DNA from 3 places in the Paenibacillus sp. GM1FR genome. Region 1 is predicted to be linked to each of the others. Evidence: riboswitches for the same ligand, from Rfam matches in the RefSeq annotation. Region 1 holds a riboswitch; each other region holds the start of a gene.

The links. Region 1 has a riboswitch for S-adenosylmethionine ahead of metA (homoserine O-acetyltransferase MetA). Riboswitches for the same ligand answer to the same signal wherever they lie in the genome.
Region 2: linked by a shared signal. The riboswitch ahead of PAEAM_RS28870 (methionine ABC transporter ATP-binding protein) and the one ahead of metA (homoserine O-acetyltransferase MetA) in region 1 are both predicted to bind S-adenosylmethionine.
Region 3: linked by a shared signal. The riboswitch ahead of mmuP (S-methylmethionine permease) and the one ahead of metA (homoserine O-acetyltransferase MetA) in region 1 are both predicted to bind S-adenosylmethionine.

The regions. Positions count from the first base shown of each region.
Region 1 is NZ_MKZL01000059.1:155,613-162,552, reverse strand. Features, by position in the region: gene PAEAM_RS26795 (ROK family protein) at 1-93, shown strand, start outside; gene PAEAM_RS26790 (HRDC domain-containing protein) at 271-1,272, shown strand; gene corA (magnesium/cobalt transporter CorA) at 1,343-2,278, opposite strand; SAM riboswitch class I at 2,730-2,853, shown strand; gene metA (homoserine O-acetyltransferase MetA) at 3,090-4,007, shown strand; gene PAEAM_RS26775 (PLP-dependent transferase) at 4,032-5,216, shown strand; gene PAEAM_RS26770 (trans-sulfuration enzyme family protein) at 5,213-6,385, shown strand; gene mqnC (cyclic dehypoxanthinyl futalosine synthase) at 6,627-6,940, shown strand, end outside.
Region 2 is NZ_MKZL01000063.1:197,700-204,639, forward strand. Features, by position in the region: gene PAEAM_RS28865 (methionine ABC transporter permease) at 1-240, opposite strand, end outside; gene PAEAM_RS28870 (methionine ABC transporter ATP-binding protein) at 241-1,275, opposite strand; SAM riboswitch class I at 1,401-1,542, opposite strand; gene PAEAM_RS28875 (Cthe_2314 family HEPN domain-containing protein) at 1,672-2,388, opposite strand; gene PAEAM_RS28880 (COX15/CtaA family protein) at 2,592-3,479, opposite strand; gene PAEAM_RS28885 (thioredoxin family protein) at 4,019-4,363, opposite strand; gene PAEAM_RS28890 (DUF2515 family protein) at 4,506-5,792, shown strand; gene PAEAM_RS28895 (putative polysaccharide biosynthesis protein) at 5,992-6,940, opposite strand, start outside.
Region 3 is NZ_MKZL01000066.1:200,973-207,912, reverse strand. Features, by position in the region: gene PAEAM_RS30270 (methyl-accepting chemotaxis protein) at 1-471, shown strand, start outside; gene PAEAM_RS30265 (spore germination protein) at 620-2,332, shown strand; gene PAEAM_RS30260 (spore germination protein) at 2,371-3,471, shown strand; gene PAEAM_RS30255 (Ger(x)C family spore germination protein) at 3,468-4,670, shown strand; SAM riboswitch class I at 4,741-4,842, shown strand; gene mmuP (S-methylmethionine permease) at 4,935-6,347, shown strand; gene mmuM (homocysteine S-methyltransferase) at 6,325-6,940, shown strand, end outside.

The DNA.
Region 1 (6,940 bases):
GACATTGACCAGTATGTTGTTTCACCAGGACTTGGTGACAATGCGGGGCTGTGTGGTTCACTGGCGCTTGCCAAGTTGGCATTGAATAAGTAGGTCATTAAGGGATTGACGAATTTTACCATTGTGGTATGATATGGGCAACAGCATAGTACGGTTAATGAGGAAGCACCTCTCTTGCATGGATTTTGCAGGAGGGGTGTTTTTTTTGTGCTGCCTATAGGTAGCATCTTTAACTCGTATAAGCTGAATATTCAAAGGGAGGGAACGAAAATGGAAGTCATTTTCATGAACAGAATGTCCAGAATGTCAGATCAGAATGCAGAGTATGCACAGTTATGGATTGGGGAAGAGGAAGATAGTTGGCAGCTGGGATGGAGTCGCTACGAGGAAGGAGAGCGTGAGGACAGCATCTGGTATGAAGGGACTTCTTGGGAGGAGCTGCTTCATATTTACCGTCATCAGCTTGCCATACAGATGAGTGAGGGGTACCGACCGCAGTTGCAGGGGTTATTTCATGAGAATGATGATCTGAAGTCACGCAGTTATGGTGGACAGCGGCTCCATTGTTACAGTGAGTTATACGGCAATGAGCAATTATATACGGATCTGTGCACATGGCGCAGGAAGAGAGCTGTGTCTGACCGGAAGGCACCGTATTTTATTGCAACGAATCGTCTGTTACGTTTGATCAGTGCCTTTGTTCCGCAATCGCTGGATGAACTGATGCAACTTCCGGGCGTAGGAGAGAGCAAAGCAACTGAGTATGGTACGGAATGGATGGAGATTACAACCGGACTGGAGCGTTCAACGACATTCCCGCTGGACTGGGTATACACGGCGCTGAAGGAAGAAGAGTATGAGAGTTGGTTATACAAGCAGAGAGAGCAGAAGTATAAGCAGGAACTTGATAAGTTCACTACACGTAAGCAGGTGCTTGAAGGCATGAAGGAAGGGTATACGTTAGAGGAGATTGTTAATCGATCCGGATTATCCCGACGCGAGTTGGTTGAGCTGTTAGAGGCACTGGATCACGAAGGTTATGACACCGATTGTCTTCTTGATGTTGAGCTGGCAGTGATGCCAGAGAACGAACAAGAGGCCGTATGGAGTGCGTATGAGGAGCTGGGAGATACGTTCCTGAAGCCAGTATTACATAAGGTGTATGGAGGAGAGAAACCTGATGGAGGAAGTCTGGAGCAGGTCTATGAAAGACTGCGCATGATTCGAATCCGCTTCCGTCGGCACGCAGAGACAGAGAAGAATGTTGGTTAATAATCAGAAATGAAAAAAGACGAGGCGTTTCTCCCGGAGGATCGCTTCGTCTTTGTTATTTCATACGAGTTCATACCCAGTCTTTCTTGCGGAAAATGAAGAACATGCTCAGGCCCAGGGTAACCATTAGGCCAATCACAACAAAATAGCTGTATTTCCAGTTAAGCTCGGGCATATTCGTAAAGTTCATGCCGTATATACCGGTAATGACCGTCAGCGGCATGAAGACCGTGGTAATGGCGGTAAATACACGCATGATTTCATTCGCCCGGTTCGCAATACTGGATTGGTAGGCTTCTCGCAAGTTGCCCATCAGGTCGCGATAAGTCTCAAAGGTTTCAGATATTTTTACAGCATTCTCATAGATGTCACTGAAATACTTTTGCAGTTGATCATCGATGAGACGCAGATCTTTTTTATTCAGGGTGTTAATAACCTCTTTCTGAGGTCCAAGCACTTTCTTCAGCCACAGAATCTCACTGCGCAGCCCGATGATTTCATTCAGATGTGACTTTTTGGTGTGCATCAGAATGTCTTCCTCAAGCTTCTCGATCCGTGCTTCAATTCGGTCACCTACGGTGAAATAATTATCAACAATCAAGTCAACCAGCAAATACAGCAGACGATCCGGTGTACTGATTTCCTGTTCCCACAGGATGGGTTTCAGTGTACGCAATTCGCTGACCTTGTGCTTGGTAACACTAATAATGAAATGTCTGCCGAGAAACAGGTTGACCGCACGTAGAAATATCTCTTCATCATCAAAACGGATGCTATTAATCACAATAAAATAATGGTTCTCATAAATTTCAATCTTCGGACGTTGTTCTTCGTCACTAAGACAGTCTTCCACAGCCAGATCATGCATCAGGAACAGCGGCTGAAGTACCGCCAAATCGTCTACGTCTGCATCAATCCAGTAAAATCCTTCCGCTGGTGGAGTCAGCGCCTGCTGAATATCGTCCACCGGAATAAATACACCGTTGTTTACCAACCGGATTTTCATCGTTAATCTACTCCTTCTGCACCCGCCAACTTGGCGGATATTATCATTATGGGCGCAAAAAGAACAAATCAGCCGGTCGGCAGCGGAGCCTGGAGATCAGGGCTGCGTTCACTATATAATCAAACGGAAGTCACGTCCCGCTGCCGGCATGCTGATGTCAATTCTCTATGCAGTTTGTCGGAATTCGGCTGCCAGTCAGGCCTCGGGTCGCCATCCATTTAATATGTCACCTCTCACATAAGGGTTTATAACACCTTGTTTAGTATACCGCTGGTACAAGGTGCTTTCAAGCGCAAAAATGTGTCTATTTCGCGCCCTGAGGCAGTGTATGACAACGGATGATGAACGGTTCCGATCTGGGAAGCAGACATCGAACTGCAACTTGACGTGAGGGCATTAATGTAATAAAGTAGACGGTGAACCATATTAAATTACAATCTAATACAGCGAAATCTTATCAAGAGTAGGTGGAGGGACTGGCCCGATGAAACCCGGCAACCGGCGGTATACCGCACGGTGCTAATTCTTGCAGCGACTAAGTGTCAGGTGGCACTGTTGTAACTGAGAGATGAGAGAGGCGCATATCTATTTTACATATGACCTTTCTCGAAATCCGAGGAAGGTCTTTGTCATATGCCCCGACTTCTCAGCAGTGATTTTCGCTAAGGAACTTGAGGTTGTTTGTAACGTTGGATGAAAGCGCAATTCAATGTTTTTACAAGCTCAAGGCAGTCTATAACTGTATTGATGTGAAGACATCAAGCCAGGGGTGGCTGCATCTATCTATGCACAAGGAGGAGTTAGACTTACTATGCCAATCAAAATACCCGATACTCTACCAGCAAAAGAAGTACTTGAAGGAGAGAATATCTTCGTCATGGATGAAACTTCTGCATATCAGCAGGATATTCGTCCACTCCGTATCGCTATATTAAACCTGATGCCCACAAAGGAAACGACCGAAACACAATTGCTTCGTCTGGTGGGAAACACGCCTATTCAGGTGGATGTCGTTCTTGTACATCCCAAATCCCATACGTCGAAGAATACGTCTCAGGAGTATTTGGATCTGTTCTATAAAACCTTTGATGAGATTGAGCACCGCCGTTTCGATGGAATGATCATTACGGGTGCCCCGGTGGAACAGATGGATTTCGAAGACGTGAACTATTGGAATGAAATCCAGGAGATCTTCGAATGGACCAAAACCAATGTGACTTCAACCCTCCACATATGTTGGGCTTCTCAGGCAGGTTTATACCATCATTTTGATGTACCCAAGGTTGCACTTGATGAAAAGTGTTTTGGCGTTTTCCCACATACCATCAATAAACCACATGTTCCATTGTTGCGTGGATTCGATGAAGTATTCAACGTTCCACATTCCCGTCATACGGAAGTGAGACGCGAAGATATTGAAAAGAATGAGAATTTAGAGATTTTGGCTGAATCCGAGGAAGCGGGGATCTTCCTGGTTGCTACCAAAGACGGCAAACAGATTTTTGCTACAGGACATGCCGAGTATGATCCTTTCTCATTAAAGTGGGAGTATGACCGGGATGCAGCGAAAGGGATGGATATTGCATTACCTAGACATTATTATCCGAATGACGACCCTTCCCGTGTGCCACCAGCTACTTGGCGCGCTCATGCCAACTTATTATTCTCTAACTGGCTCAATTACTATGTGTATCAAGAAACACCTTACGATATTGGCCCGCAAATCTAATCGAGATTACAGGAGGATGCAGCAATGGAAGACAACAAGTTGAAAATCGAAAGCCGCTTAGCACAAATTGGGTCCATCAATGAACCGGTAACAGGCGCCATTAACTTTCCGATCTATCAATCCACTGCGTTTCGCCACCCGAAGCTTGGACAAAGCACGGGGTTTGATTATATTCGTACGACTAATCCAACCCGTAAAGTATTGGAAGAAGCCGCCGCAGCGCTGGAGTCCGGTGATGCAGGATTTGCCTGTAGCTCGGGAATGGCCGCGCTGCAAACGATCTTCGCCATGTTTGGTCAAGGGGATCATCTGATTGTATCGCTGGATCTGTATGGTGGAACCTATCGTCTGCTGGAACGTATTCTGTCCCGTTTCGGCGTAACTGCAAGTTATGTGGACACGAATGACCTGGCAGCACTGGAGAAGGTTCGTCAACCGAATACCAAAGCTGTATTTATTGAGACACCAACCAACCCACTGATGATGATCACCGATGTGGAAGCCGTTGCTTCCTGGGCGAAAAGTTACAACCTGTTGACCATTGTTGACAACACGTTGTTGACTCCATTTTTCCAACGTCCGATTGAACTGGGTGCTGATATCATCATTCATAGCGCTACCAAATATCTGGGCGGACACAATGATGTGCTGGCCGGACTAATTATTACCAAAGGTGAGGTGTTATCTGCAGAGATGGCATTCCTGCATAATTCCATTGGAGCAGTATTATCTCCAAGTGACTCCTACCAGTTGATGAAAGGTATGAAAACGCTGGCTCTTCGCATGGAACGTCATGAGCACAATGCACTTACTATTGCCAAATACTTGCTTGAGCACCCAGCGGTGGTTGAAGTGTATCATCCAGGACTATCCGATCATCCAGGGTATGAGATACAGAATAAACAATCTACCGGTAACACTGGTATCTTCTCTTTCAAAGTGAAGGATGCACGTTATGTTGAACCATTACTTCGTCATATCAAACTCATTGCTTTTGCCGAAAGTCTCGGCGGAGTTGAATCACTCATGACTTATCCGGCAGTACAAACGCATGCGGATATTCCGCTTGAAATTCGTGAAGCCGTAGGTGTGGATGACCGTCTGCTCCGGTTCTCTGTAGGCATTGAACATGCGGATGATCTGATTGCAGATCTCGGCAATGCTCTGACAGCTGCACAACAGGAAGTGGAAGGAGGCGTGCACTCATGAGTGAGTCCAACAACAAGCCCAATTCCGAGTTGAAATTTGATACCAAATTGCTCCATTTTGGTGATGAGATTGACAAAACGACTGGAGCCTCCAGTGTACCGATCTACCAAGCATCAACATTCCATCATTTTGATATCTTCAATCCGCCTCAACATGATTACAGTCGTTCGGGTAATCCGACACGTCAGGCTTTGGAAGATTACATCACATTGCTGGAGGGCGGCGCACGAGGCTTTGCCTATTCTTCGGGGATGGCTGCGATCTCAAGCGTGTTCATGATGTTCTCCGCAGGGGACCACATGATTGTAACGGAAGACGTATATGGAGGTACGTATCGTTTGCTTACTTCCATATTAAGCCGTATGCAGATCGAGACAACCTTTGTAGACATGACCAATATAGATGAAGTGAAAGCGGCACTCAAGCCAAACACCAAGGCAGTTTATATGGAAACACCGTCCAACCCTACACTGCGAATTACGGATATCGCTGCCGTAACTGACTGGTCGAAGGAACATGACCTGATCACGATTCTGGATAACACCTTTATGACACCTTACTATCAGCGTCCAATTGAGCTTGGTGTGGACATCGTCGTACATAGTGCTACGAAGTTTCTCGGAGGTCACAGTGATGTACTTGCAGGGTTAGCTGTTGCTCGCACGGAATCACTTGGCGTACAACTGAAACAGCTGCAAAATGGACTTGGAACTGTACTCGGGGCACAAGAATCCTGGCTTTTGATGCGCGGGATGAAAACCTTGGGGGCTCGCATGGCTCATAGTGAACGGAGCACAGCCAAACTGGCGGCATGGCTTAATGAGCGCAGTGATATTACCGCTGTCTTTTATCCTGGACTGGAGGATCATCCGGGCCGTGAGGCACATGAGCGCCAGTCCACAGGATATGGAGCTGTCGTTTCTTTTGACGTCGGTTCAGGTGATCGTGCAAAAGCAGTTCTTAACCGGGTGAAGCTACCTATTGTTGCTGTAAGCTTGGGAGCTGTGGAGAGTATTCTGTCCTACCCAGCGATGATGTCTCATGCGGCAATGCCGGCTGAGGTTCGCCGTGACCGTGGCATTACAGATGGATTGCTGCGCTTCTCCGTAGGTCTGGAAGATATCGAAGATCTGATTGTAGATTTGGAGCAAGCACTTCAGGAATCCTAACAAAAAAGGATGCCCGAATACGCCGATGTGTATCACTTAAGTTCGAACTAATTCTTTTCCATATGTAAAAATTTTTACTTATTTTTAAAGCACCTGTACATAAGGTGCTTTTTTTCACATGTAACCTGTGTTACGATATGTGGAGTACAGAAATACGATGTTGCCACCAGAACTTGCTTCTCTTGAACAAGTTGGGACGGATCGTTATATAATTTCTCTTCATGAGGGAGGCTTTTTTACGATGAGTACGGTAGACCGTATCTTAGATAAAGCCCTTCGGGGCGAACGTTTGGACTTGGAAGACACGATTGAGCTATTTGAATCGAATGAAGTGGACAAAATCGGGGCAGCTGCTAATGTCATTATGAAACGCATGCACCCTGAACCATACAGAACATTTGTAATTGGGCGTAACGTCAACTACACAAACGTGTGTGATGTGTACTGCCGTTTTTGTGCTTTCTACCGCAGACCTGGTTCGGATGAAGGTTATGTGCTTCCGGACGAAGTTATTTTCCAGAAGATTCAGGAAACGGAAGATGTGAATGGTACCGA
Region 2 (6,940 bases), on a different contig from region 1:
GAATGGAATAAGAGCAACAATCAATATGATAAATGGGACTGAGCGCAAAATATTCACAATCAGGGATAGTATAGTGTACACTGCCCGTGACTTAATCGAAGCAGATCGGGCTGTCATGAACAGCAGTACTCCGAGCGGTAAACCTAAGATAACGGTAAACAAGCCTGATACACCCAAAATTTGCAGTGTCTCTATGGAAGCTTTACCAACCTCTTCCCAACGTACGGTTGAAAAATCCATCTAACGAAGCACCTCCACATCAAGTCCCTCAGCGGTTAATTCTGATATCGTCCGATCAATCGCATTTGAATCACCCTCGAACCGAACGGTCAGCTGCCCATAAGGAACCTGTTTGATCGTAGAGATTGTACCTTGCAGGATGGCAAAATCCACGCCTGTTTTACGTACCGTTCTAGACAAAATCGCTTCATACGTTTTGTTACCCAGAAAGGATATCTTCACAAGTTTGGAAGCAGCACCTGCCTGCAATTCAACGCCTGCATTTGCCAGAGCGGTCTCTTCCAGAGCAAGTCCAGCTTCATGGTCACGCATCATGAAGTCCCGCGTAATCGCATGCTGCGGCTTCAGGAACACGTCTGTTACAGGTCCTTGTTCCACAATGCCACCTTGATGAATGACAGCCACCTTGTCACAGATGTTCTGAATGACATGCATCTCATGTGTGATCAGCACAATCGTTAGGTTGTACTTTTCATTAATGTCGAGTAATAACTTCAGGATTGAATTTGTCGTCTGCGGATCAAGTGCCGAAGTAGCCTCATCACAGAGAAGTACATTTGGATCACTTGCAAGTGCTCTCGCAATCCCTACACGTTGTTTCTGGCCACCCGATAATTGAGCCGGATATTTGCTGCTGTGGTGCTCCAGACCAACCAGTGCAAGCATTTCCTTCACTTTGCGATCAATGGCATCCTTGGGTGTATTCACAAGCTTTAGTGGAAAAGCTACATTGTCATATACCGTTGCCGAAGATAACAGATTAAAGTGTTGAAAAATCATCCCGATCTTGCGTCTCTGTTGCTGCAATTCGGTTTTGCTCAGTTCAGTCAGGTTGATTCCGTCGACCCATACCTCACCCTCCGTAGGCCGTTCCAGCAAATTAATGCAGCGAATCAATGTGCTTTTTCCAGCTCCGGAATGGCCAATCACACCGTAGATTTCACCCTTTTGGATGCTCAAATTCAGCTCGGATAACGCTGTTGTAGATTTTGCCCCTTTGCCGTACGTTTTCGTTAAACCTTTTAATTCAATCAATCGCACTTGCCCCTTTCCAAACACCTACATGTATCTTTACCCGATCTAAAGGAAAACTCCCCTTAAGTACAAAAAAAGAGCCCTTTGCAGATACAAAGAGGGCTCTTCACGTGAAAGAATATACCTTCTCATCTGCCAAAATCGTGTCTTGCACCATTTTGTAGGAATTAGCACCTAACATCTATAACGAATGATACATGTATCATGTCATTACAAATCGGTTGCCGGGCTTCATCGGGCCTGTCCCTCCGCCGCTCTCGATAAGAAATATGTTGTTGTAGGATTTTATAAGTTCATGTAGTTTATGCTTTATAATGTGAACGTAACTTCCGAAATATCAGTTATATCCATGTAACATTCGATTGAAACTCAGTATATTCCAAGTATTCCGATTTGTCAAAGGGAATTATTTCTTTTCCATATTTTATTGATATAACTATAAGAGGCTGTTAACGTTTCACAGACCATATCCACGCCCTGACGCATTTCCTGCACATGCTGATTCAGATCCTCCAATTTCACTTTACCTTGCAAGGTCTGGTGTAACTGCCACAGGTCATCGTGCATTTCTGAGTTCATGTAGTGAATTTCCATATTACGTCGCTTGCGCAGCTTGCTCATCGGTTCACGATAAGAGTCCTTGATCTGTATTAATTGCAATGCAAGATCATGATGCTCCCTTGCATAGTCGAACTGCCTTAACACAGTAAAATAAGAAAAATGCGCTTTGGTATTGGAAGTATTCAGCTGGAATATTTCATTTAATACTGTGCCGACTTTATCCAGAATGGCAAAGCAGCGGATAAAGCCATCTTTGTAGAAATACACATAACGTGCATACTCGGCTTTTTCAGTCGCCGTCATATCATCCGTTGAGCCTGCAACGACCTTTTTGCGAAAATGAGCAGCAGCGAAACAGCTTTGCTCCAGTTCATCCAGTGAGGAGATGAGTCCCTGAGTCCACACATACAGTTTCCGATAGTCATGCGTGGGATCATGGTCCACATGCATTTGTCGTTGAAATAGCTCAAGCGTATGCGCCATTGCGTCCATCGCTGCCTTCAATTTACCTTCGTTTATACGTGGCTTTTCCCCCAACAACGTTCGCAGCATATCTAACCTCCTCTTTTCCAAATCAACAAGAATTCATCACCGTAAACGAAACATCATTCATTCCGTGTAATTGCTGCTTGCCATAGGTTGCCCTGATCCCTCTGACATCAAACAAAGTCCACCTGTCCAATGATGTACATATCACTGGATGGTGGACTTTCATATTTAGCCCAAGTACCTTTGAAAAAGAATGGATCTATATCTTAGAAACGATTAGCCGGGCGATGTAGCTTGTACACCAGGAAACTCATATACGTTAAGACTCCAAACAATATGGCGATATCCAGCATATGAGCAAGAGCTACGAACATGTATACTTCCGGACGGTTCATTGTCACCATCATGAAAATACCAATGACTACTTGCATCAGAATAAGAACAACGGATACCACACCCAGAGTACGCATTTCCTTGTTGTCCGGATGATTACGGTAAGCGAAATGACCCAGGATTGCGATAACAATCACGAGCGACGCAGCTGCTGCACGGTGAGCAAAAGCAACCGCTACCCCACCCGAAAGCTCAGGAATAATCTGACCGTTACAAAGCGGAAATCCAGAACATCCACCGGCAGAATCCGTGTGACTCACAAATGCACCTGTGTATACCACGAGATATGTGTAAATGGTGGAGAACCAGACCAGATTCCTGAATTTTTTGCTAACCCGAGGGTATTTATTCAGGCGCTCCAATCCGCCATCTTTGGCCTCCTGCCTTATGCCCAGCGCCATCATTAGAGAACTCGCAAAAGCAATCAGTGCAAAACCAAAATGCAGTGCCATGACTGCTGAAGATTGGGAGAAGACAACGGCAAAAGCCCCCATGATTCCCTGGACGATAACAAATACCAGAGTTAAGAAAGAAAACAATTGCAGGTCACGGCGTGACTTGCCAAACCGCAGAAAAGCAACAAACGAGGCAATGGACAACAGTCCAGCCAGTGCACTTACAGCGCGATGGGAATATTCAATGAGTGAAGCCACAGTATGTGCGGGAACGAGTTTTCCGTTACATAAAGGCCATTCTGTTCCACAGCCAAGGCCTGATTCCGTTTTGGTTACGATGCCTCCACCAAAAGTGGCCAGAAACATGACAAGACAGGTTAATACGGTTAACCATTTAAACAAAGTTAAGTGTTTCAATTTTTTCTCACCCGCTGTTGGTTTAAGATGGCGAAGAATATTCTCCGCTTGTTTCGGTACTTTGACACTTATTTCACAACTAAATTCATTATACCGGATAAAATGTTCATTGACGTCGCGCTTTGTGACAAAATGTTAACGTCTGGTGAAATAATGACCCGCAGGTCATTGAGGATATGTACAGAAACGTTTCTTACATAGAACGTGTCGAACACACAAACGCCATTTCCCTATTTCAAGAGAAATGGCGTTCTTTTTATTATACCCTTTTACAACATGAACCTGTCATACTTTTATATAAGTTCATGAAACATTTACACAATAACGGAGAGGACAGAAATAACCAGAAGAAGCGGAGCGTTCGCCTTTATCCCCGGATTTCTCCCCTTTATAAAAGGGATCAAAGAAATCTGGGGATAACAGCGATCGGAAGGTTATTCTGGCATCGTAGTGCCTGTGTGATATTCATCATTTGAACTTATATAACATTATTTATGGATCGTGTTGTACACCTCAACTGCGCGATCCAGGAACTGCTCAATCTCTTCTCTCGACTTGCGCAGCTTGTTCACATACCGTACGAGTTCGCGGCCATCTGTATATGCCACAAAGCTCGGAATACCAAGAATATTCTGCTCTTCACTAACCGTTCCAACCTGATCCACGTCGACCTCAATCAAGGTCAGTTCACGTGCATATTTCTCTTCAACCTCAGGCATAAACGGATCGATGTATTTGCAGTCACCACACCAGTCTGCCTTGAATACGGCAATCGTCAAACGTGGGGATTGGATGGCTACATCAAAAGCCGGTTTGGAAGTAATCTGTTCCATTCGGTTCATCTCCCTTTCTGTACCTTGTCTTACCCTAAGTGAAGCAAATTGGCGAGTGGAAGTCAAATAATCAGCGCATACTTAGAATAAACCACATGGTCTGTGAAATTAAACCCAGAACATCATGAAAGGATGTCACATCATGACTTCCACCAGAACCGATTCTTCCAGCGAACAACATCACGGGTCCCTCCTGCAGATGGTCCGTTCCATTCCGGGTGCTGCCCGGGAAATCTGGCGTGGCAAACAGGCTGCATGGCAAGCTTCAGCACAGCTTCGTCACCCTTTGCGTGACATCGAGTGGGATACCGATACGGCAGCTGCCTTACAGTCTGAGGTGGAGCGTTCGTTACCTGCCAGCGGCAAGTCTTTTGCACGCACGGACCAGGTTCAAAGTGCACTCGTCTGCGAAGAAGATTGCATCATTCTGGAAGAGATTAAGACACTGACTCAGGAGAATAATCGGAGTAATATCACCCGCACTTCAGCCTATCTAGAATGTTATGAGCAATATCCCGAACTGCATTGGGCACTGCTTGCCCATATGGTCTCTCGCAACGGCGGATATCACATGACAGATCTTCAGAGTGACTTAATGCATAATCTACAGAATCAAAGCGATCGCGAGCATATGTACCGGCTGCTGGAGCGGTGCAATGCACTCATTTTCCAGGATGCATATCCCCAGCTTCTGCTGTATATGAACAGTCGCCGGATCGGACGTAGCTGTTTCCATCTCTTGTCGCACTTTCACATATCGGCGTTTATGACACCGTTTTGGGAACGCTTTTGGCTGGAACGATGCAGTTCACTGCTAAGTGTGGCATTAATTATTAATGAGCAGAACTATATCGAGAGCCGGGTGGTGCAGCATCCTTATTTTCAAAAAGAAGTACTATCCAAACCCGCATTCCATCTGCATAATCTGGCCGGTCTGAATCATATCGTCTTTCCTCTTGGACGGGGAGCAGGACTCGCAGGACGCGTCATTGAACATTTTGGCAAACTAGATGAGCGAATCATGTTTGGCAAAGGCCTATATGCACTATTGTTTGGCGTGGAGCAAGTACACACACAAGTGTTGGAGTTCGCACGTTCGGTTCCCCATCGTGGCTCGCGCGCTGAATATTGGCCTGGCCTGTTTACTGATCGTGAAGACGAGGCGGGTGAACATACACTTTATGCTCAGGAGCTCCTGGATGAAGAATGGCTTCCAGAAGGGCAACGATTATATAGTCCTGAACTGCTCTCCGTATGGGGGGACACGCCTTATGAACCGATTACCAGACATGACTGGCTTCAGACTCGGGATTGTCTCGGTTATCTGACGGCACCGCGTCGGCCATGGCTGTTTGAGATGAGTCACGAACACCGGTATGGCATGCTGAAAACAGCACTGGCTCATGATGCTAAAGCTATCACACACTAATGCTGAAGACTATATAAAGCAGGCAAAGACGGATGATGTGATGTCCGATGTACCGCTAATCCTCGCTTGTTGGGCTAATGTCGAGTTCAGTCGCTCAGCACTCCTTAACTATATAAAAAGCCCTGTCCGCTTAACAGCAGACAGAGCTTGTATCCTATTTTCACAAAATATTGGAGCTTGAATGATGCTCCTTGCATTTTTAACCTCTTTGCCCAGCTCCACGTTGAAGACGCATAAGTGGACGAAGAATTTTTTGCAGAATGCGAGGGTAACTGCCCAGCTCGTCCTTGCGCAGTACACGCAGCACAACCATGAGAACCAGATACACCACCACAACAAGCACACCAACCACAAGGCAGGTAAACAAGAAGGATACACGCGCTGGCAGGAACAGTCCAAAGATCGTATTCCCAATCCAGTTCGTTGCAAATCCTACACCTGCTGCAAGCAACACTGTAATGATAAACCCTTTCCAACGATCTCCCATGATGGAGAAATCAACGATTTTACGAAGGACCCGCAGATTCAGGTACGTGATGACCAAGAAGCAGAGGGCCGTTGCAATAATGATGCCGTAAATGCCGAAGATCGGCGCCAGAATCAGACTTGCGATCAGTTTGATCACAACACCTGCTGCGACACTGATCATCGTAATCCGCGGTTTCCCTACCCCGAGTAAAATGGAGTTGGTGGTCATCATCGTAATCTGGAAAATGGTACCGAATGTTAACAAGGCAATGATCGGCGTTCCATCCAGATTGGTAAACAGCAATCCGTTGACCGAATACGCTGCCGCACAAAGTGCAATGACAATCGGCATACCTGTCAGAATCGAAATGCGCAAGGCAAGTGTAACCTGACTTTTCAGATGCGCTTCATCCTTGCGGGCAAATGCTGCCGATATGACAGGCACCAACGATTGACTCAAAGCGATAGCCAGAATCGGAGGAATACCCGCAATACTTTGGGCTTTCGCACCCAGGATCGCAAGTACACCAGTCGCTTCTTCGAGTCCGATCTGACCACTAAGCAGTGGTACCACAAGGGATGAATCGATGAAGTTAATGGCTGGAACCGCAAGTGAAGACAGCACAATTGGAATAGACAGCTTGAAGATATCACTGTAGATACCTCGCATCGGTAACTGC
Region 3 (6,940 bases), on a different contig from region 1:
CAGGCAGATGTAGGCATTGAACGGAGCCAGGAATTAATGTCCAGTATCTCCTATATCTCAGAGGTGTCAACTTCTAACCGTGCAACGTTGACCCATCTGCAGGAACAGGCCGGATCGATTCAGGGCGTGGTACGAACGATACGCGAGATTTCGTCTCAGACGCAACTGCTTGCGTTGAATGCTGCCATTGAGGCTGCACATGCAGGAGAATACGGACGAGGATTTGATATCGTGGCCAAGGAAGTTAAGAAACTATCTGCAATGGTGGAGAGTTCGATTAATGAGATTCGTGATAGCGTGACTGGAATAACCAAGGAGATTGGTAATATCACGGGTGGTACCAAAAAAGTAGAAGAATATGTGGAGCAGAGCCAGAAGCAGATTGAGATCGCATTGAATGATTTTACAGCAATTGCTGCTTCAGCTCACTTGTTGGATGCCAAAGCGGAGCATGTGACCAGAATCGTATAACAATATATAGTAATAGCGGTTCCTTGCACAGGAACCGTTTTTTTGTCGTTCAGTACTCAAAAAAACGGGAATTATTGTGATCAAACGGGGACACAATACTTGGGAATACCTGCAGCTATGTCATGCAGAGAAATGTTGGGGTGGGAACATGTGGTCAACAATTGTATCCTACGTGCCGGATTGGTCCATATGGATTCAGGCATTCTTGGTCTTCATCATTCCAATTGGTATTACATTGAGCATGCGCTGGATCAATGCTGCCATTAAGCGCGGAAGCTTCTCTCGTTCCAAGCCATCGTCCATATCCTCGAAGGATATCTCGCCAGCAGCCAAAGGGCAGGGTGAAGGGACCGAAACAGGCCACTATGCCAATATTAAATTAACCGAAAAGTACAGCATAAATCTGACGAGTGTGAAAGAAAGCTTTGGACTCAATGCAGACGTGCATATTCGAGAATTTATTATTAAGGGAACGAATACACGGGCTGCGGTCATCTATACCGAAGGCCTGGTAGATCAGGACTTAGTTGATGATCACTTGATTACACCGTTGATGTTCGAAGGTGTTCCTCTACTTAAGCAGGAGGGTTTTCTCCATCCAGACAACGCACACTTACTGTCGGCATATCTGCAAGATCAATTACTTCCTGTCAGTCTGGTTGAGGAGACGAAGTCCCTCCAAGAACTCGCAGTTGGTGTGTTGTTTGGGAAAAATGCACTGCTGGTTGATGGTTTGCCTGGTGCTTTATTAATTGGAGCTCATAAGATCAAAACAAGAGGTATGAATGAACCCTTGTCAGAGGGACTTCTTCGTGGGCCTCGTATTGGTTTTACAGAGCAATTAAGCGATAATACAGGCATTTTACGTCGTTATGGAAGTGATCAGAGCCTGTTTATTAAGAAGTATGAAGTGGGTTCACGGATCAAAAAAGATTTGGCGATAGCCTATATTCAGGATATTGCCGATCCAAATCTCGTTGCTGAAGTATGCAAGCGAATTGAAGAGATGGATATGGATTCGATGTTGGAATCAGGTTATGTGGAACAACTCATCGAAGATAATACGCTGAGTCCTTTTCAGCAGGTACTGAATACGGAAAGACCTGACCGGGTGATGGGTGCCCTTCTGGAAGGCCGAGTGGCAATTTTGTTGGATGGAACGCCATTTGTATTAATTGTACCGGTGACCTTTAGCATGTTGCTTCAGTCTCCCGAGGACTATTATGAACGCTGGATTCCTGGAACATTTTTGCGAGTGCTGCGTTTTATGGCCGCGATGTTGGCATTACTTGCTCCTGCGCTCTATATCTCGTTTATCTCGTTCCATCCGGGTCTTATTCCAACCAAGCTGGTATTGACGATTATTGAAACGCGTACCGGAGTTCCATTCCCCTCAATTATTGAGGTACTCATCATGGAGCTTTCAATTGAAATCTTGAGGGAGGCCGGGATACGCTTGCCCAAACCGATTGCGCCAGCGATGGGTATCGTTGGAGGTCTGATTATTGGCCAAGCAGCGGTGCAAGCGGGAATAATAAGCCAATTTCTGGTCATTGTCGTTGCGGTAACAGCCATCTCTTCCTTTACGATTCCGGTCTATAGTGCGGGATTAACGCTAAGGATTCTACGATTTGCCGCTATGTTCAGCGCAGCCGTACTCGGATTGTTTGGCGTGGTTATGTTCTTTCTGCTTGTGTGTACACATCTGGCACGACTCTCAAGCTTTGGCGTACCTTATGTTGCACCAGCCGTTCCCTATCACATGAATGAATGGAAGGATTTTGTTATCCGTGCACCGCTAAATATGATGAGAATGCGTCCCAAAATGACTAATCCGATCGATGATGATCGGAAAAAATAAATGGAATTCCATCTACTGAAGGTCTGGAGGTGAACTAAGTGAATGGCTCCCAAGGAAAGCTAACCACGACACAGGCCGTTGTAATTATTGTCAATTACATGCTTGGTGCCGGGATATTGACACTACCTCGAACGACCAGCAAAGCTGTCGGAACACCGGATGTCTGGATTTCCATTATCCTATCTGGATTCATTATCATAGGTGTGGGAATAATTCTGGTTACCCTGTGTCGCAGATTTCCGGAGAAAACCGTCTTCCAGTTCACCCGTGAGATTACGGGCAGCTGGATTGCTTACATACTGGGATTGTCTATGATTATGTATTTCATAGTTATTGCCGCATTCGAAATCAGAGTTATGGCTGAAGTAACTGGGATGTATCTGCTCGAACGCACCCCCACCTGGGCGATTGTGATGGTCTTCATGTGGATCGGTGTATATATGATTTCAGGCGGGCTTGGCGTTATCGTACGCGTGTTTGAGATTATCCTTCCGATTACGATTATTATATTTGTGATTGAAATTTTGCTTAGTAATCAGCTATTCGAGATTGGCAATCTGAGACCCGTCCTCGGTGATGGGATTATGCCCGTTTTCCAAGGGTTGAAGCCTTCACTATTATCTTATACGGGCTATGAGGTGATGTTAATCATGACTGCCTATATGAAAAATCCGAAGAAGAGCAATAAAGCGATGACCTGGGGGATACTCATATCCACTATTATCTACTTGATCACGGTGGTGATGGTTATAGGCAGTTTATCGCTCGATGGCATCAAAACTCGAACCTGGCCAACGCTGGATTTGGTAAGAAGCTTCGAAATCCAGGGTCTGATATTCGAGCGTTTTGAATCCTTATTGCTGGTCATCTGGATTATGCAAATCTTTTCGACTACAGCAATTACACATTACTGCGCTTCGGTGGGTATTCGTGATTTGTTTCGTTCCAAAAAAATCAAAGGCATCATGTACGGCCTGCTGCCGTTCATTTATCTGACAGCAATGATACCCAAAACAGTGGATGATACCTTCGTACTAGGAGATATGCTAGGCAATGTGTCCGTATTTTTGTTTGGCATTTTACCTCTGGTACTACTGTTGTTAAGTCTGATTCGCAAAAAAGGAGGCAAGCATGCATGATTACATTCCGCATGTTGTTACGCTTAGCCACTGTATTATGCATTCTCTTAACGATATCCGGATGTTGGAGCAGTCGAGAGATAGAGGATCTAAGTGTCTACGTTGGTCTCGGGATCGATATCGGCAAAGAGACGGAATTTGAGGAGAACATCGCCAATCAGGGAGGAGGGTACTCCAAGCAGAACAATTTGACGGCCACGGTACAGATTGCTCCCGGTAATTCCAGCAGTCAAAAGAGCCAACAATCCGGTTCGCCTGCTTCTGGTAAAACGTCCTATTCCAATGAACAGCTTACCGGAGATTCCTTGCTGCAAATCTTTCGTCAGTTTGCACTGAGACGAGATCATCCGCTCATCGGACATCATCTGAAGGTTATCGTTGTGTCCAAGGATATCGCCAAAAAGTATGGTCTGGACCAGCTGCTGGATTTTGTACTTCGGGATAACGATATTCGTCCTAACTGTCTGGTGTTGATTAGCCATCATCGCGCTGTTGATGTACTGACTTCAGATGATCCTTCCCGGATTCCAGCATTTTATCTTACAGGTATTACCGGTAATTCATACTTGTCCAATAAAATCCTGGACCCCGTTCTACTCTCCAAATTAGATGCACAAATGCAATCCGGTTCCAGCTTTTTGCTCCAGAATGTACTGAACTTCAATGGAGAGGACAAGTTCTCCGGTGCCAGTATCTTTGATGGGAAAACAACCAAATTCATCGGGGAACTCAGCCAAACGGATCTAGAAGGGCTATCTTGGCTCAGACCTAAAGAAAAAGGAGGTATCTTGAAGACATACAATAAAGCGGGATTCACTGTTGTATATGAAATGAAGAAGAAAAAAACAACAATAATTCCAAAAGTGGTTGGCGATGATATTTCATTCCATGTGAAAACTGAATCCGAAGGCTGGTTGATGGAGGATTGGCGTGCTCCCGAGGAAGAGGAAAAAGGTGCGTATCTCAGTGAATTGGAAAAAGAATTTGCTGAACTTGCCAAACAACAGATTCGACAGTTGTTATACAAACTGCAGCATACCTATAAAGTAGATGTTGCGGATTTTCGGGATAGCTTACGTATCAAAGAACCTAAAACATGGAAAAAAGTCAAAGACGATTGGGATAAAATTTTTAGCACCGTGCCGATCACGTATGAGGTAAAGACCACCATCACGAATCCGGGGTCTTCCACCGAATAACGAGGTGTGCCATATATTATTTAAATGTTGACACATTCATGATAGATCGCTATATTAGTAAAAAATCATTTTCTTATCCAGAGAGGTGGAGGGACTGGCCCTTAGAAACCTCAGCAACAGATCTGAAGGATACTGTGCTAATTCCAGCGGGTGAAAGCCTGATAGATAGGAGCGTTTGTTTTTATTTGTCAGTAACGGCGCACTCTATAGGCAGAGTGGGTCTTTTTTGTTTTTTCTGGATGAAGAAGTAGGGGAGCAGCAGGTATGGAGAACAAAAACGACAAAGGGCATTTTCAGCGGAAAATGCAGGCACGGCATGTGGTCATGCTCTCTCTCGGAGGAGTTATTGGAACGGGATTATTCCTCAGCTCAGGTTACACCATTCAGCAGGCGGGACCACTGGGAACCATTTTGTCCTATCTGATCGGAGCCATCGTTGTATATCTGGTGATGCTCTGTCTTGGTGAACTGTCTGTTCATATGCCAGAGACGGGAGCATTTCATAGTTATGCCGCCAAATATATCGGACCGGCAACAGGCTACACGGTGGCTTGGTTATACTGGTTAACCTGGACTGTTGCGCTTGGCTCCGAATTCACAGCCGCCGGATTGCTGATGCAGCGCTGGTTCCCATCGGTAAACGTATGGATATGGAGCGCGGTTTTTGCACTGATGATCTTTCTGTTTAACGCTCTAACGGTGAAATTTTTTGCGGAATCCGAGTTCTGGTTCTCATCTGTAAAAGTAGTGACTATCGTAATCTTCATTATTATCGGTGGCGCAGCCATGTTTGGGTTCATTCCCATGGCGGATTCTGAACCGGCTCCATTTCTATCGAATATTACCGCATCAGGGTGGTTCCCTCATGGGGCTACAGCGATATTGATGACCATGCTTGCTGTAAACTTTGCCTTCTCAGGCACCGAGTTAATCGGCATTGCCGCCGGGGAGACGGAGAACCCGGAAAAGACGATACCAAAGGCTATTCATACAACGCTGTGGCGTTTGGTTATTTTCTTCATCGGAACGATTATTATCTTGTCGGCCTTGCTGCCCATGTCGGATGCCAGTGTACTGGAAAGTCCGTTTGTAGCGGTAATGGAGCGGGTGGGTGTACCCTATGCAGCAGACATTATGAACTTTGTTATTCTGACGGCGATTCTCTCTGCTGCTAATTCAGGCCTGTATGCATCTTCACGGATGCTCTGGTCTCTGGCTGACAAAAAAACGATCTCTCCATGGTTTGCCAAATTGACCAAACAGGGTGTGCCATTGAACGCACTTCTGATCAGTATGGTTGGTGGTGCGCTGGCTTTGCTGTCCAGTATCATTGCGCCAGGTACCGTCTATATTACACTGGTTTCCATTTCAGGTCTGGCTGTCGTTGCGGTATGGATGAGCATCAGTGCCTCCCAATACATGTTCCGCAGACAATATATCCGGGAAGGACATGCGGTCAAAGATCTGGTCTACCGCACACCACTGTATCCGGTTGTACCAATTGTTTCATTTATATTATGCCTGGCTTCATGCATAGGTATTGCCTTTGACCCGACACAGCGGATTGCGCTGTATTGTGGGGTTCCGTTTATCGCAGTATGTTACGCTGCTTATTATCTGACAGAACGTGTGAATAAGAAAAGAGGACAAGTACATGACGCAAGAACAACAGACTAACCCCATAGAACAGATCCTTCGTGAACATCCGGTCATGATTCTGGATGGAGCGTTGGCTACGGAACTCGAACAGCATGGATGTGATCTCGATGATCCACTATGGTCTGCTCGTGTGTTGCTTGAGAATCCGGATGTTATTGTTCAGGTCCATGCAGATTATTTTCGAGCAGGAGCCGACTGTGCGATTACATCCAGTTATCAGGCGACGGTGGATGGTTTCCGCAAGAGAGGGATCGATGAACAGTCAGCACTGGAGCTGATCCGCAAGACGGTGGAGTTGGCTGCTCAGGCGAGAGATGCCGTATGGGCGGAAGTGCAGAGTGATTTAGTAGGGAGAGAAAGCTCAACAGGTCAGCTTGTAGAAGCTCCTTCGGTACGTGCCGAGACGGTGGAGAATGAGGAGCAAATAACAGAACGTACAGTAGATCACGAAGGAGATTGTCTTCGTCCACGTCCAATTATTGCCGGGTCCGTTGGGCCGTACGGCGCCTATCTGGCGGATGGTTCAGAGTATGTGGGTCATTACGGGGTGTCGGATGAGACGCTTGCCGCATTTCACCGTCCGCGTATGGCGGCGCTGATTGAAGCGGGTG